Regions from separate parts of the Microbacterium sp. HM-570 genome, predicted to be linked through region 2. Evidence: predicted binding sites of a transcription regulator. Region 2 holds the regulator's gene; the other holds the start of a gene.

Region 1 (6,675 bases), 1.2 Mb from region 2:
GGGCAGACGGTCGGCGGACTGGTGCTCGACCGTGTCGGCTACGGTCCCGCAGGAGTCGTTCCGGTCACGATGCGACGCGTCGGTGGGGGAGCGCTCGCGCTCGTCGCGGTCGCTGTGGGCCTGGTCGGCAGTGCCGTGGTTTCGGTGCCGTGGTGGATGCTGGCCCTGCCCTTTCTCGCGGGCGCGGGCATCTCGTGGCAACAGGCGACGAACGGGCGTCTGCGGCAGCGCGTCGAGTCGGCCTTCGCCGCGACGTTCGTCAACTTCCTGGGCGGGACCATCATCCTCGGCGCCGCGGCCGCAATCCACATTGCGGTCGTCGGTCCCCCTGCGGTGCTCCCGACAAATCCCTGGCTCTATCTCGGCGGTGCCACGGGGGTCGTGTACATCTTCGTGTCGGCCGGACTCGTCCGGTACACGGGAGTGCTGCTGCTCGGGCTCGGTTCGGTCGTGGGCCTGCTCGCGACATCCGTCGTGCTCGACGTGGCGTGGCCGACGGATGCAGACCTCGACGTACCGCGCGCGCTCATCGCCGTGGCGATCGCACTCATCGCGGTGCTCGTGGTCGTGCTGCCGCGCCGGCGCTAGGGGCGGGGCATTCGCGAGACGAAGCGCGAGGCATCCACACCGCGTCGGAAGCCACCGCGCGTGCGCTCGGGCTTCTTGCCCACGTACAGCCACCCCAACAGCTCTTCGTTCTTCTTCAGCCCGTGCGCCTTGGCCACGGCCTTCGCCCGCGTGTAGTGCCCGGTGCGCCAGAGGACGCCGTAGCCTGCCTCGTCGAGCAGCAGGCTGAGCACGTGAGCGACACCGGATGCCACGGCCTCCTGCTCCCAGCGAGGCACCTTGTCGCTCTTGCGGTAGCTCGCCACGACGGCGATCAGCAGGGGAGCGCGGCGCGGCTTGCTGGATGCGCCCTTCTCGCCCTCGGCCTTGTTGATCGCGCGGCCGAGCGTCTCACGGTCGTCCCCGCGCAGTTCGATCAGGCGCCAGGGACGCAGCCCGGAGTGATCAGCGACCCGACCCGCGGCCGAGACCAACTCGAGCAGTTCGTCGTGCGTGGGAGCCTCGTCCGTGACCTTCGACCACGAACGCCGCGCGCGGACGGCGTCGAGCGCGGTCACTTCTCGGGCTCGAACGACAGCGCGAGCGAGTTCATGCAGTACCGGTCACCCGTGGGTGTGCCGTAGCCGTCGGGGAAAACATGGCCCAGGTGCGACCCGCACGCGGCGCAGCGCACCTCGGTGCGCATCATGCCGAGCGAGTCGTCCTCGATCAGCTCGACCGCGTCGGGCCGGACGGATTCGTAGAAGCTCGGCCACCCGCATCCGGAATCGAACTTCGTGCCGCTCTCGAAGAGTTCGGCGTTGCACGCGCCGCACGTATAGAGGCCGGCGCGGCCCTCGTCGAGTAGTTCGCCGCTGAACGGCGTCTCGGTCGCGGCCTGCCGCAGCACGGCGAAACGGTCGGCGTCGAGTTCTGCACGCCACTGCTCGTCGGTCTTGGTGATGGTGTAGTCCATCGCACACTCCTGTCTTCCTCTCCATTCAACCCTGCGTGCGACCTGCTGGACGCATCCGCGGGCACCTACGCGATTGAATAAGGGCATGGTGGCGCGGAATCAGGTGGGGCGAGATCAAGTGGCACGAGACCAAGTTGCGGAGCGATACGAGCGTTTTGCGCTCATCGAGGCTCCGGGTCGATCCGCCCTGTACGCCGAATGGGCGAGTGGCGTGGCGACGGATGCCTCGGCGTGCGACGTCATCGGACGGCTCCCGGCCGACCGCCGCCAGCCCCCGCTGGTGTTCGCCCTTGCTCGGTTGCGTGGTGCGCCCGAAGTCGGTGGATACGCGGCATTCGCGGACTGGCTCGTGCAGCACGGAGCAGAACTCGCCGCGGACGCATCCGTCCGCTCCCTGCAGACCAACGAACCGCAAAGGTGCGCCGTGCTGTTGCCGGCGCTCGCCGCGATCGAGGGGCCGATCGCGCTGATCGAACTCGGGGCATCCGCGGGCCTGTGCCTGCTGCCGGACCGGTACTCGTATCGGTACGGCGGGGCGGGGAGTGCGGCCCTCGATCCCACGGATGGCCCATCCTCGGTCGTGCTCACGTGCGAACTGCGCGGCGACCGTCGGCCCGACCTGCGCATGCCCGAACTGCGCACGCCCGAACTGCGCATGCCCGAAATCGTCTGGCGTGCGGGGCTCGACCTCCGCCCGCTCGACCCCTCCGACTCAGACGACCGTCGCTTCGCCACGGCGCTCGTATGGCCCGGCGAGACGGGCCGCGCGGCGCGCATCGATGCGGCGCTGGATCTTGCCGCAGCCGAGCACCTACGCATCGATGCGGGCGACGCCACCGATCCCGAGGCGCTCCGGCGCCTGGCGGATTCCGCGCCGCCCGACGCGACGGTCGTGGTGACCACGCCCGGCCTCCTGCCGCACGTGCCCCGTGCCGGGCGCGAGCGGCTGTTCGACGCGCTCGCCGAGCTGCGGAGTGACGGCGTGCACTGGATATCGCTGGATCCGCCCGCGCTTCATCAACGCTGGACGACGCCGGTGGACGCGACCGGATGGCCGGGGTTCGTCCTGAGCCACGATGAGCGCATTCTGGCCGCGGCGGATCCGCTTGGCGCTTGGCTGGAGTGGCGCGCGGGCTGACGCGTCCGGCCGACCTACCCTGGGGACATGGCCGAATCCCCGAGTGATGCCCTCACCGTCGATGAGCGCGCGATCCTCGATTTCGAGGCCGAGTGGCGTCGGCATGTCGGCGCGAAAGAAGAGGCGATCCGTGCCGAACTCGACCTCGCACCCGCGCGCTACTACCAGCTGCTGGGCCGACTGATCGAGACCGAAGCAGCCCTCGCCTACGACCCGATGCTGGTGAAGCGTCTGCGCCGGGTCCGCGATCAGCGTGACGCTGAACGAGCCGCCCGCGAAGGCGCGCTCGGACTCTGAACCCCCGCCGGCCGCGGCGTTGAGGGTTCGCACACGCGTCCGCCGGTAGCATTCTGAGGTGCCCACGCCCCCCACCGATCGATTCGACGACATCTCTGCGTCCCCCGGCCGTGTCGGCGCACACCGGGCCGAGAATCCTCGCGTCCGCGGCTGGACGACCTTCCTGTGGGCGCTCGTCGCAACCATCTTCCTGATCCTGCTGGGCATCTTCGCGAGCATGATCTGGCAGGGCAAGATCGTGCTCTTTCCGACTCCCGCGCCCTCGGTCTCGATCGTCCCGACGGCCGAACCCGTCGTCGACACCTCGTACACCGTCCTCGTGCTCAACGGCACGCCCGAGGAGGGACAGGCGACGCTGGTGAAGGACGAGTTGGTGGCGAACGGATGGCCCGAGGCCAACGTGCTCGCGGGCAACGCCGGCGATCGAGCCTTCCCGCTGACGACCGTCTACTACGCCGCGCCCGAGGCGGAGGGTGCCGCTCGCGGCCTCGCCGGTGTGATCGGTGCGGCCGAGGTCGTGCTCGACCCCGAGTATCCGCTCCCCGGCACTCCCGTCACGCAGCTGACCGTGGTTCTCGGACTCGACCGCGTCGAGCCCGTCGCGACCGAGACACCCGCCCCGTAGCCCGGCGAAGGGGCGCATTGCCGCACCTATTCGCCCGCATGTTTCGGCAGAGTTACGAGTTGACGGCCCCCGTGTCAACAGTTGACCTCGCGGCACTTTTGGCGCGATTTCGCTGGCTAGCATGACCCTGTCTCACCCGCGCAGCACAGGAGTTAACGCATGACCCAGGGCACCGTCAAATGGTTCAACGCCGAGAAGGGATTCGGCTTCATCACCGTGGTCGACGGGGGGCAGGACGTCTTCGTCCACTACTCGAACATCGACATGACGGGCTTCCGCGTCCTCGAAGAGGGGCAACTCGTCGAGTTCACGGTCGGCGCGGGCCAGAAGGGCCCGCAGGCAGAATCCGTTCGCGTCGTTTCTTGACGCGCGTTTTGGATGTCCCGTCGTTTGACGCGCCGGCAGATGGTGCGTCGGCTTCCGCGTCGCCCGCCGTGTCGACGGCCTCACCCGTCGCGTGCGCCCTAGTCTGACGCGCATGAAGTCGCCTGCGCGGGCCCGCGCGCTCCCGCGTTCCGTGCGGCTCGCCGCAACCGTCGGCGTCCTGGTCTCGGCGCTCGTGATCAGCGGGTGCGCCGCGGACACGACGGATGCCGCTTCGCCCTCGGCGTCGCCCAGTGCGACGGCGTCGGCCGAGCCCACGCCCACGCCGACGCCCACCCCCGAGGCGCCCCCGCTGGCCGTGCAGCCCCTGCGCGGAACGCAGGTCCCGGCCGAGACGATCACGGGCCCCGCCCTCGCGGCGAAGATCGACAACCACATCGCGGCGCGCCCGCAGGTGGGTCTGGACCACACGGACATCGTGTTCGAGGAGCTCGTCGAGGGCGGTCTGACCCGCTACGTCGCGCTCTGGTTCTCGGACGTGCCCGCCGAGATCGGCCCGGTTCGAAGCATCCGTCCGATGGATCCCGACATCGTCTCGCCGTTCGGCGGACTCATCGCCTACTCCGGCGGCCAGCAGCGCTTCGTGGACATGATGCTCAACACACCCGTGCACAACGCCATCCACGGCGGCGTGGACGATCGCTTCATGTACCGCACCCGGTCAAAGACCGCGCCGCACAACGTCATCGTGAAAGCTCAAGAGTTGCGCGCCGCGTACGCCGATGTGCCTCCGCCCGCTCAGCAGTTCGCGTATTCGCAGCGTCCGCAGACGGCATCGGCCGCGGCATACGGGAGCACGGCCAACGGATTCGATCTGTTCTTCTCGGCGAAGGAAGGCCGGTCGTGGCGGTGGGACGCGGGATCCGGGCGCTACCTACGTTCGCAGAACGGTGCGCCCGACATGGCTTCCGCGGGCGGGCAGCTCGCGGCGACCAATGTCGTCGCGCTTTCGGTGAGCATCGACTGGGCCTACGGCGACATCCCGAAGACGGTCATGATGGGTAGTGGGCCGGCATGGGTGGCAACGGGCGGAAAGACCATCCAGGTCACGTGGACCAAGGCATCCGCCGATGCGCCCATCCAACTCACGAACCAGTACGGCACTCCGGTCTATCTCGCCCCCGGCAACACGTGGGTCGAGCTCGTGCCCAATGCGCGCGGCGGAAGCATCGCGGTCGTCTGACCCGGACCCGAGGGGTCGCGCCGCACGGATGTCTCGTGCCGGGGACATCCGTCCTCCCCGGTATGCGCAGCTTGCACTCGGTGGGGGTGAGTGCCAGAATGGGCGTTAGCACTCGCCTTACCGGAGTGCTAAACCAATACCTACGTCCGGGAGGGACGACACACACATGGCAAAGATCATCGCTTTCGACGAAGAGGCCCGTCGCGGCCTCGAGCGCGGCCTGAACATCCTCGCCGACGCCGTCAAGGTGACGCTCGGCCCCCGCGGTCGCAACGTCGTGCTCGAGAAGAAGTGGGGCGCCCCCACAATCACGAACGACGGCGTTTCGATCGCCAAGGAGATCGAACTCGACGACCCGTACGAGAAGATCGGCGCGGAGCTCGTCAAGGAGGTCGCCAAGAAGACCGACGACGTCGCAGGTGACGGCACCACCACCGCTACCGTTCTCGCTCAGGCCCTCGTCAAAGAAGGCCTGCGCAACGTCGCGGCCGGCGCCGACCCCATCTCGCTCAAGCGCGGTATTGAGAAGGCCGTCGCGGCCATCTCGGCCGAGCTGCTGAAGAGCGCCAAAGAGGTCGAGACCAAGGAAGAGATCGCCGCCACGGCATCGATCTCGGCCGCCGACACCACCATCGGCGACCTGATCGCCGAGGCGATCGACAAGGTCGGCAAGGAAGGCGTCGTCACCGTCGAGGAGTCGAACACGTTCGGCACCGAGCTCGAGCTCACCGAGGGTATGCGTTTCGACAAGGGATTCATCAACCCCTACTTCGTCACCGACCCCGAGCGCCAGGAAGCCGTGTTCGAGGACCCCTACATCCTCATCGCGAACTCCAAGATCTCGAACATCAAGGACCTTCTGCCGGTCGTTGACAAGGTGATCCAGGAGGGCAAGGAGCTCGTCATCATCGCCGAGGACGTCGAGGGCGAGGCTCTCGCGACTCTCGTGCTCAACAAGATCCGCGGCATCTTCAAGTCGGCTGCTGTCAAGGCTCCCGGCTTCGGCGACCGTCGCAAGGCGCAGCTGCAGGACATCGCCATCCTCACCGGTGGTCAGGTCATCAGCGAAGAGGTCGGTCTCAAGCTCGAGAACACGACCACCGACCTGCTCGGCAAGGCACGCAAGGTCATCATCACCAAGGATGAGACCACGATCGTCGAGGGTGCCGGCGACTCGGAGCAGATCGAGGGTCGCGTGACCCAGATCCGCCGCGAGATCGAGAACACCGACAGCGACTACGACCGTGAGAAGCTCCAGGAGCGTCTCGCCAAGCTCGCCGGTGGCGTCGCCGTCATCAAGGCGGGAGCTGCAACCGAGGTCGAGCTCAAGGAGCGCAAGCACCGCATCGAGGACGCCGTTCGCAACGCGAAGGCCGCCGTCGAAGAGGGCATCGTCGCCGGTGGTGGCGTGGCTCTGATCCAGGCCGGGAAGAACGTGTTCGACACGCTCAACCTGACGGGTGACGAGGCGACCGGTGCGAACATCGTTCGCGTCGCGATCGAAGCGCCGCTCAAGCAGATCGCCC
Region 2 (6,675 bases):
ATCGAGCGCGAGCGCGGAATCACGATCAAGAGCCAGGCCGTTCGTATGCCGTGGTCCGCGCCCGGAACCGGCGAGACCTTCGCACTCAACATGATCGACACCCCGGGCCACGTCGACTTCACCTACGAGGTCAGCCGCTCGCTCGCGGCGTGCGAGGGCGCGATCCTCCTCGTCGACGCGGCTCAGGGCATCGAGGCGCAGACCCTCGCGAACCTGTACCTCGCGCTCGAGAACGACCTGACGATCATCCCGGTGCTGAACAAGATCGACCTGCCCGCGGCCGACCCCGAGAAGTACGCGAAAGAGCTCGCGAGCCTGATCGGTGGCAAGCCCGAGGACGTCCTGCGCGTGAGTGGCAAGACCGGAATGGGCGTCGAGGAGCTGCTCGACCAGGTCGTCGCGCAGATCCCGGCACCGAAGGGTGATCCGGATGCGCCGTCCCGGGCGATGATCTTCGACTCCGTCTACGACTCGTATCGCGGCGTCATCACCTATGTCCGTGTGATCGATGGATCGCTGAAGCCCCGCGAGCGCATCCAGATGATGTCGACTCGAGCCATCCACGAGCTCCTCGAAATCGGTGTCTCGTCGCCCGAACCGACCCCCACCAAGGGGCTCGGGGTCGGTGAGGTCGGGTACCTGATCACGGGTGTGAAGGACGTGCGCCAGTCCAAGGTCGGCGACACGGTCACGAACGCCGCGAAGCCCTCGAAAGACGCGCTGCCCGGGTACACAGACCCGAAGCCCATGGTCTTCTCGGGGTTGTACCCGATCGACGGCAGCGACTACCCGGTGCTGCGCGAGGCGCTCGACAAGCTCAAGCTGTCGGATGCTTCGCTCAACTACGAACCCGAGACATCCGTCGCCCTCGGCTTCGGTTTCCGCTGCGGATTCCTCGGGCTGCTGCACCTCGAGATCGTCACGGAGCGCCTCGAGCGCGAGTTCGGCCTCGACCTGATTTCGACCGCGCCGTCGGTGACGTACGAGGTCATGACGGACGACAAGAAGACGTTCACGGTGACTAACCCGAGCGAGTTCCCCTCGGGCACCAAGATCGCCAGCGTCACCGAGCCGATGGTCAAGGCCGCGATACTCGCGCCGAAGGACTATGTCGGCACGATCATGGAGCTGTGCCAGCAGCGCCGCGGAACGCTCCTCGGAATGGAGTATCTGGGTGAGGACCGCGTCGAGATCCGCTACACGATCCCGCTCGGTGAGATCGTCTTCGACTTCTTCGATCACCTCAAGTCCAAGACCGCCGGCTACGCCTCGCTCGACTACGAACCGAGCGGCGACCAGGAAGCGGACCTGGTCAAGGTCGACATCCTGCTGCAGGGTGAGGCGGTCGACGCGTTCAGCGCCATCGTGCACCGCGACAAGGCCTACGCCTACGGCGTGCTCATGACCGAGCGGCTGAAGAAGCTGATCCCGCGCCAGCAGTTCGAGGTGCCCATCCAGGCCGCGATCGGCGCCCGGATCATCGCCCGCGAGTCGATCCGCGCCATGCGCAAGGACGTTCTCGCCAAGTGCTACGGCGGCGACATCAGCCGCAAGCGCAAGCTGCTGGAGAAGCAGAAAGAGGGCAAGAAGCGCATGAAGATGGTTGGCCGCGTCGAGGTTCCGCAGGAGGCGTTCATCGCGGCGCTGTCGGGGGACACCGAAACGAAGGCCAAGTAGGCTCGCATGATGCGGCGCGGGACGTTCAAGGACGACACGGTGAACTACGCGGCGGTCGGCGCGACTCAGGCCGCCGACCTGATGCACTTTCCACCCGAGCGGAGCATCCCTGCCGAAGAGACGCTGCGGATCGGCTCGGGTGAGGCACGCTTCCAGGCAGCGAGTGAATCGCTGCTGTCGTGGGGTGCCGTGCGCGGCGCGGGGCTCCGCCTCTCGGATGTGCGCCCCGCATCCGGTCCCATGTACTCCGGCGTGAGCTTCGACGAAGAGGGCAACGCCCTCGCGCCGTCGCGCACCGAGGCCGACCAGCGCTTCGACGCCGACGGCACGCCGTTCGTCGGCGCGGGCACCAACGTGCACGTGCGGGGTCGGATCGGCGGGTTGCGCGCGGATGCCGAGCTACGCGTGATCTTCGTGGTCGAGGAGACGCGCCGGGTGGGGTTCGCGCTCGGTACGGTAGGTAGCTCCGTCGTCCGGGGTGAAGAGTCCTTCATGGTCGACTGGTTGCCGAACGACGAGGTCTGGTTCACCGTGCGGGCATTCGACGCGCCCGCCGCGACCACGTACCGCATGATGAAGGGCCTCGTGCGCCGTCGCCGTCGGCAGCTCTTCACACGGTATCTGCAGGCCATCTCGCCGTTGTACACGACCCCCTCCTGACGTGGCCGGCCCCCTTCCCGTCGGCGATCCCGCACCCGCCGACGGTGCGCTGCCGCGGGATCTCGCCCTCGACCCCGCGGCGGATTTCGGCGTCTACCTGCACGTTCCGTTCTGCCGCGTGCGCTGCGGATACTGCGACTTCAACACGTACACCGCGACCGAGTTGCGCGGCGTGCGGCAGGACTCCTATGCCGAGACGCTGTCGGGCGAGATCACGATCGCGCGCCGCGTGCTGACGGATGCGGGGGCTCTCCGTCCCGCATCGACGGTCTTCATCGGCGGGGGCACGCCGACGCTCCTGCCCGCGCGCGATCTCGCGCGGATGCTCGGCGATGTTCGTGACGCGTTCGGGCTGATGCCCGGCGCCGAGATCACGGTCGAGGCGAACCCCGACACCATGACCACCGAGGTCGCAGACACCCTCGCCGCGGCCGGCGTCACACGCCTGTCGATCGGCATGCAGTCGAGCGTGCCGCACGTGCTCGCGGCGCTCGACCGCACCCACAATCCCGAGAACGTTGCCACCGCCGTCCGGACGGCCCGCGCCGCGGGTCTGGCCGTGAGCCTCGACCTGATCTACGGGGCACCGGGGGAGTCGCTGGACGACTGGACCCGGTCGCTCGAGTCGGCGCTCGCGCAGGACCCCGATCACGTCTCGGCCTACGCCCTGATCGTGGAGGAGGGCACGCCGCTGCACCGACGCATCCGTCGCGGTGAGCTGGTCGCCCCCGACGACGACCTGCAGGCCGACATGTACGAAGCCGCCGATGCTCGCCTCAGTGCCGCCGGGTATGACTGGTACGAGGTGAGCAACTGGGCGCGGACGCCCGAGAATCGCTCTCAGCACAACCTCAACTACTGGCGCAGCCAGGACTGGTGGGGCTTCGGTCCCGGTGCCCACAGCCACGTCGGTGGGCTGCGCTGGTGGAACGTCAAGCATCCGGCGGCATACGCGCAACGCCTCGCGGCGGGGGAGTCACCCGCGGCGGGACGCGAGAGACCGGATGCCGCGGCCACCGCGTTGGAACGGGTGCTGCTGGAGTCGCGCATTCGCGAGGGGCTCGCGCTCGATCGTGTGCCTTCCGCGTCGCGCGTGGCGGTTGCCGGGCTGATCGCGGACGGCCTGGTCGAGGCATCCGATGCCCTGCGGGGTCGCATCGTGCTGACGCTGCGGGGGCGGCTGCTCGCCGACACTGTCGTACGGGCGCTGCTGCCGTAAATCCGCCGACCGCGCCGCAACAGCGCCGACGCCTCCCGACGCGTTAGAATTGGCACTCAGACTTCACGAGTGCCAGCGGAAGGGGGATGCATGGTCAACGAACGAGGCCTGCAGGTCCTCCGGGCGATCGTCCAGGACTACGTCGCAACGCACGAACCGGTCGGCAGCCGTTCGATCGTCGAGCGGCACGCTTTCGGGGTGTCGGCAGCGACGATCCGCAATGACATGGCGCTGCTCGAAGACGAAGAACTGATCGTCGCCCCGCACACGTCGTCAGGCCGCGTTCCGACCGATAAGGGCTACCGGGTTTTCGTCGATCACCTGGCCGAAGTCCGTCCGCTCTCGCCCGCGCAACGGACCGCCATCTCGAGCTTTCTCGGAGGCACGGGCGATCTCGACGATGTGCTCGCGCGAACGGTCCGCGTTCTGTCGCAGCTGACCGGACAGGTCGCTGTCGTGCAGTATCCGTCGTTCGCCAATGCGCATGTCACGCACGTCGAACTCGTCTCGCTCGCGCCCCAGCGCCTGCTCGTCATCCTGGTCACCGACACCGGCCGGGTCTCGCAGCGGATCGCGCCGCTCACGGTGCCTCTGGATGACGAAGACATTCCGGTTCTTCGGACGCGACTCGCGGCGCTCCTCACCGGGCTGGCCGTGGGCGTCGCCGCGGAGCGGGTCGAGGCGCTGCGCGTGCAGGCCGACCCGGCCGCTCCGGTCATCGACGCCGCGCTCGTCCAGGTCGCGCATGTGCTGTCGGAGGAGCTCGAAGAGTTCCGGCAAGACCGTCTCGTCATGGCCGGCGCCGCCAACCTCGCGCGGCGCGAGACCGACTTCCGTGGCAGCATTTATCCGTTGCTCGAGGCGATCGAGGAGCAGGTCACGCTGATCCGACTCATGAGCGAGATGGTCGCCGACAGCCAGGGATTGGCGGCCAGCATCGGTCGCGAGAACGAACCATGGGGCCTCGCCGAGGCATCCATCGTCACGAGTGACTACGAGACATCCGGATCCATGGCCCGCGTGGGCGTGATGGGTCCGACCCGGATGGATTACCCGAGCAACCTGGCGGCAGCCCGAGCCGTCGCGCGCTACCTATCGCGCATGCTCGACGAAGACGAGTCGTCCCGCTAACGGACGCACACCGGACGGCCGAGCGTCGCCGGATATCTGTGAAAGGCAACATGGCAGACCACTACGAGGTGCTGGGCGTCTCGCGCGATGCGAGCACCGAAGACATCAAGAAGGCGTACCGGCGTTTGGCGCGCGAGCTGCACCCCGACGTGAATTCGGGAGCGGATGCGGCGGAGCGCTTCAAGCTCGTCACGCACGCGTACGACGTGCTGAGCAACGCCGAAGAACGCAGTAAGTACGACCGCGGCGGCGACAACCCGTTCGGCGGGGGCGCTGCGGGCGGATTCGGTGGCTTCGGCGACATCTTCGAGACCTTCTTCGGCGGTGCGCAGGGCGGCGGCGGTCGCGGGCAGCGTCCGCGTTCGCGGCGCGAGCGGGGCCAGGATGCGCTCGTCCGCGTGACGCTCGACCTCTCGGACGTCGTCTTCGGCGTGCATCGCGACCTCGAGGTCGACACCGCTGTCATCTGTGAGACTTGCCAGGGATCGTGCTGCCAGCCCGGAACCCAGCCGGTGACCTGCGACATCTGCGGTGGGTCCGGTCACGTGCAGCGCACCGTCCGGAGCCTGCTCGGCAACGTCGTGACGAGCCAACCGTGCCAGACCTGCCAGGGCTACGGCACGACGATCCCGTACCCCTGCTCGACCTGCCAGGGTCAGGGGCGCGTGCGCTCACGCCGTACGGTTTCGCTCGACATCCCCTCGGGCGTCGAGACCGGACTGCGCTTGCAGCTGCCGGGCTCGGGCGAGATCGGCCCGGCCGGCGGTCCGCACGGCGATCTCTACATCGAGGTCACCGTGTCGCACCACGAGGTGTTCAGCCGCGAGGGCGACGACCTGCTCGCGACCCTCGAGGTGTCGATGCCGGATGCCGTTCTCGGCACGACGACGACGATCGAGGCGCTTGATGGTCCCGTTGAGCTCGAGGTGCGGCCCGGCATCCAGGCCGGCGATATCCTGACGATCAAGGGGCGCGGCGTCACGCCCCTTCGCGGCACGCAGCGCGGCGACCTCCGTGTCGGCGTGCAGGTACTCACGCCGACACGTCTCGATGCCAAGGAACGGGCCCTGATCGAGGAGTTGCGCAAGCGCACCAAGGCTCCGGCGCCCAAGCTCGCGCACTTCCAGCAGGGCATCTTCTCGAAGCTCCGCGACCGCTTCCGGAACGCCTGATGCCCCTGCATTTCGTTGCCGATCAGGCGACGGATGCTGCGGTTGGAAGTCTGCTAGGACTCACGGGTGCCGAGGCTCATCACGCTGCCGTCGTGCGGCGTGTGCGCTCGGGCGAGACCGTCACGGTCGGTGACGGGCGCGGAGTGTGGCTCGACGGGATCTGCGAGGACGTCGGCCCGAAAGAGGTGGCGGTGCGCGTGATCGCGCGGCGGGTCGAGCCGCAGGCCTCGCCGCGTCTCGTGCTCGTTCAGGCGTTGGCGAAGGGCGATCGGGACGAGCTCGCCGTGCAAGCCGCTACCGAGCTCGGCGTCGACGAGGTCGTGCCGTGGCAGGCGTCTCGCAGTGTTTCGCGGTGGTCCGGCCCGAAGCTCGACAAGGGCGTGGCGCGGTGGGAGGCCATCACGCGCGAGGCCGCGAAGCAGGCGCACCGGGCGTGGATTCCCGATGTCTCGGCCCCCGTCTCGACCAGGCAGCTCGCCGCGCGTGCGGCCGAAGCATCCGTTCTGGTGCTCGAACCGACCGCCGAGGCGACGCTCACGGCGCAGCTTCTGAAGCCCGTGAATGAGCGCGACATCGTGCTGGTGGTGGGGCCGGAGGGTGGGATCGCACCGGACGAGCTCGACGTGCTCGTCGCGGCCGGTGCCGTGCTGGTGCGGCTCGGTGCCACGGTTCTGCGGACCTCGACCGCGGGCCCCGCCGCGCTGGCGGTAGCGAGCGCGGCCCTCGGCCGCTGGTGACCCCGCTCGGTCACTGAGCCTGCCGAAGTGACCCACCCGACCCCTCGGTCGCTGAGCCTGCCGAAGTGACCCACCCGAC

The links. Region 2 encodes HrcA, which represses chaperone genes, less so after heat shock. Its sites were predicted from a motif close to TTNGCACTCGNNNNNNNCGAGTGCNAA; they were not measured.
Region 1: the regulator HrcA is predicted to act here: its motif matches at 5,255-5,281, upstream of groL (chaperonin GroEL).

What each region holds. Positions count from the first base shown of each region.
Region 1 covers NZ_CM135111.1:1,103,405-1,110,079, reverse strand. Annotated here, with positions in the region: gene ACT9TC_RS05185 (DMT family transporter) at 1-588, shown strand, start outside; gene ACT9TC_RS05180 (nitroreductase family protein) at 585-1,124, opposite strand; gene msrB (peptide-methionine (R)-S-oxide reductase MsrB) at 1,121-1,522, opposite strand; gene ACT9TC_RS05170 (DUF2332 family protein) at 1,641-2,660, shown strand; gene ACT9TC_RS05165 (DUF3263 domain-containing protein) at 2,688-2,957, shown strand; gene ACT9TC_RS05160 (LytR C-terminal domain-containing protein) at 3,016-3,582, shown strand; gene ACT9TC_RS05155 (cold-shock protein) at 3,742-3,948, shown strand; gene ACT9TC_RS05150 (DUF3048 domain-containing protein) at 4,061-5,149, shown strand; gene groL (chaperonin GroEL) at 5,316-6,675, shown strand, end outside.
Region 2 covers NZ_CM135111.1:3,328,132-3,334,806, forward strand. Annotated here, with positions in the region: gene lepA (translation elongation factor 4) at 1-1,677, shown strand, start outside; gene ACT9TC_RS15885 (DUF1990 family protein) at 1,687-2,337, shown strand; gene hemW (radical SAM family heme chaperone HemW) at 2,339-3,556, shown strand; gene hrcA (heat-inducible transcriptional repressor HrcA) at 3,647-4,687, shown strand; gene dnaJ (molecular chaperone DnaJ) at 4,738-5,859, shown strand; gene ACT9TC_RS15905 (16S rRNA (uracil(1498)-N(3))-methyltransferase) at 5,859-6,596, shown strand.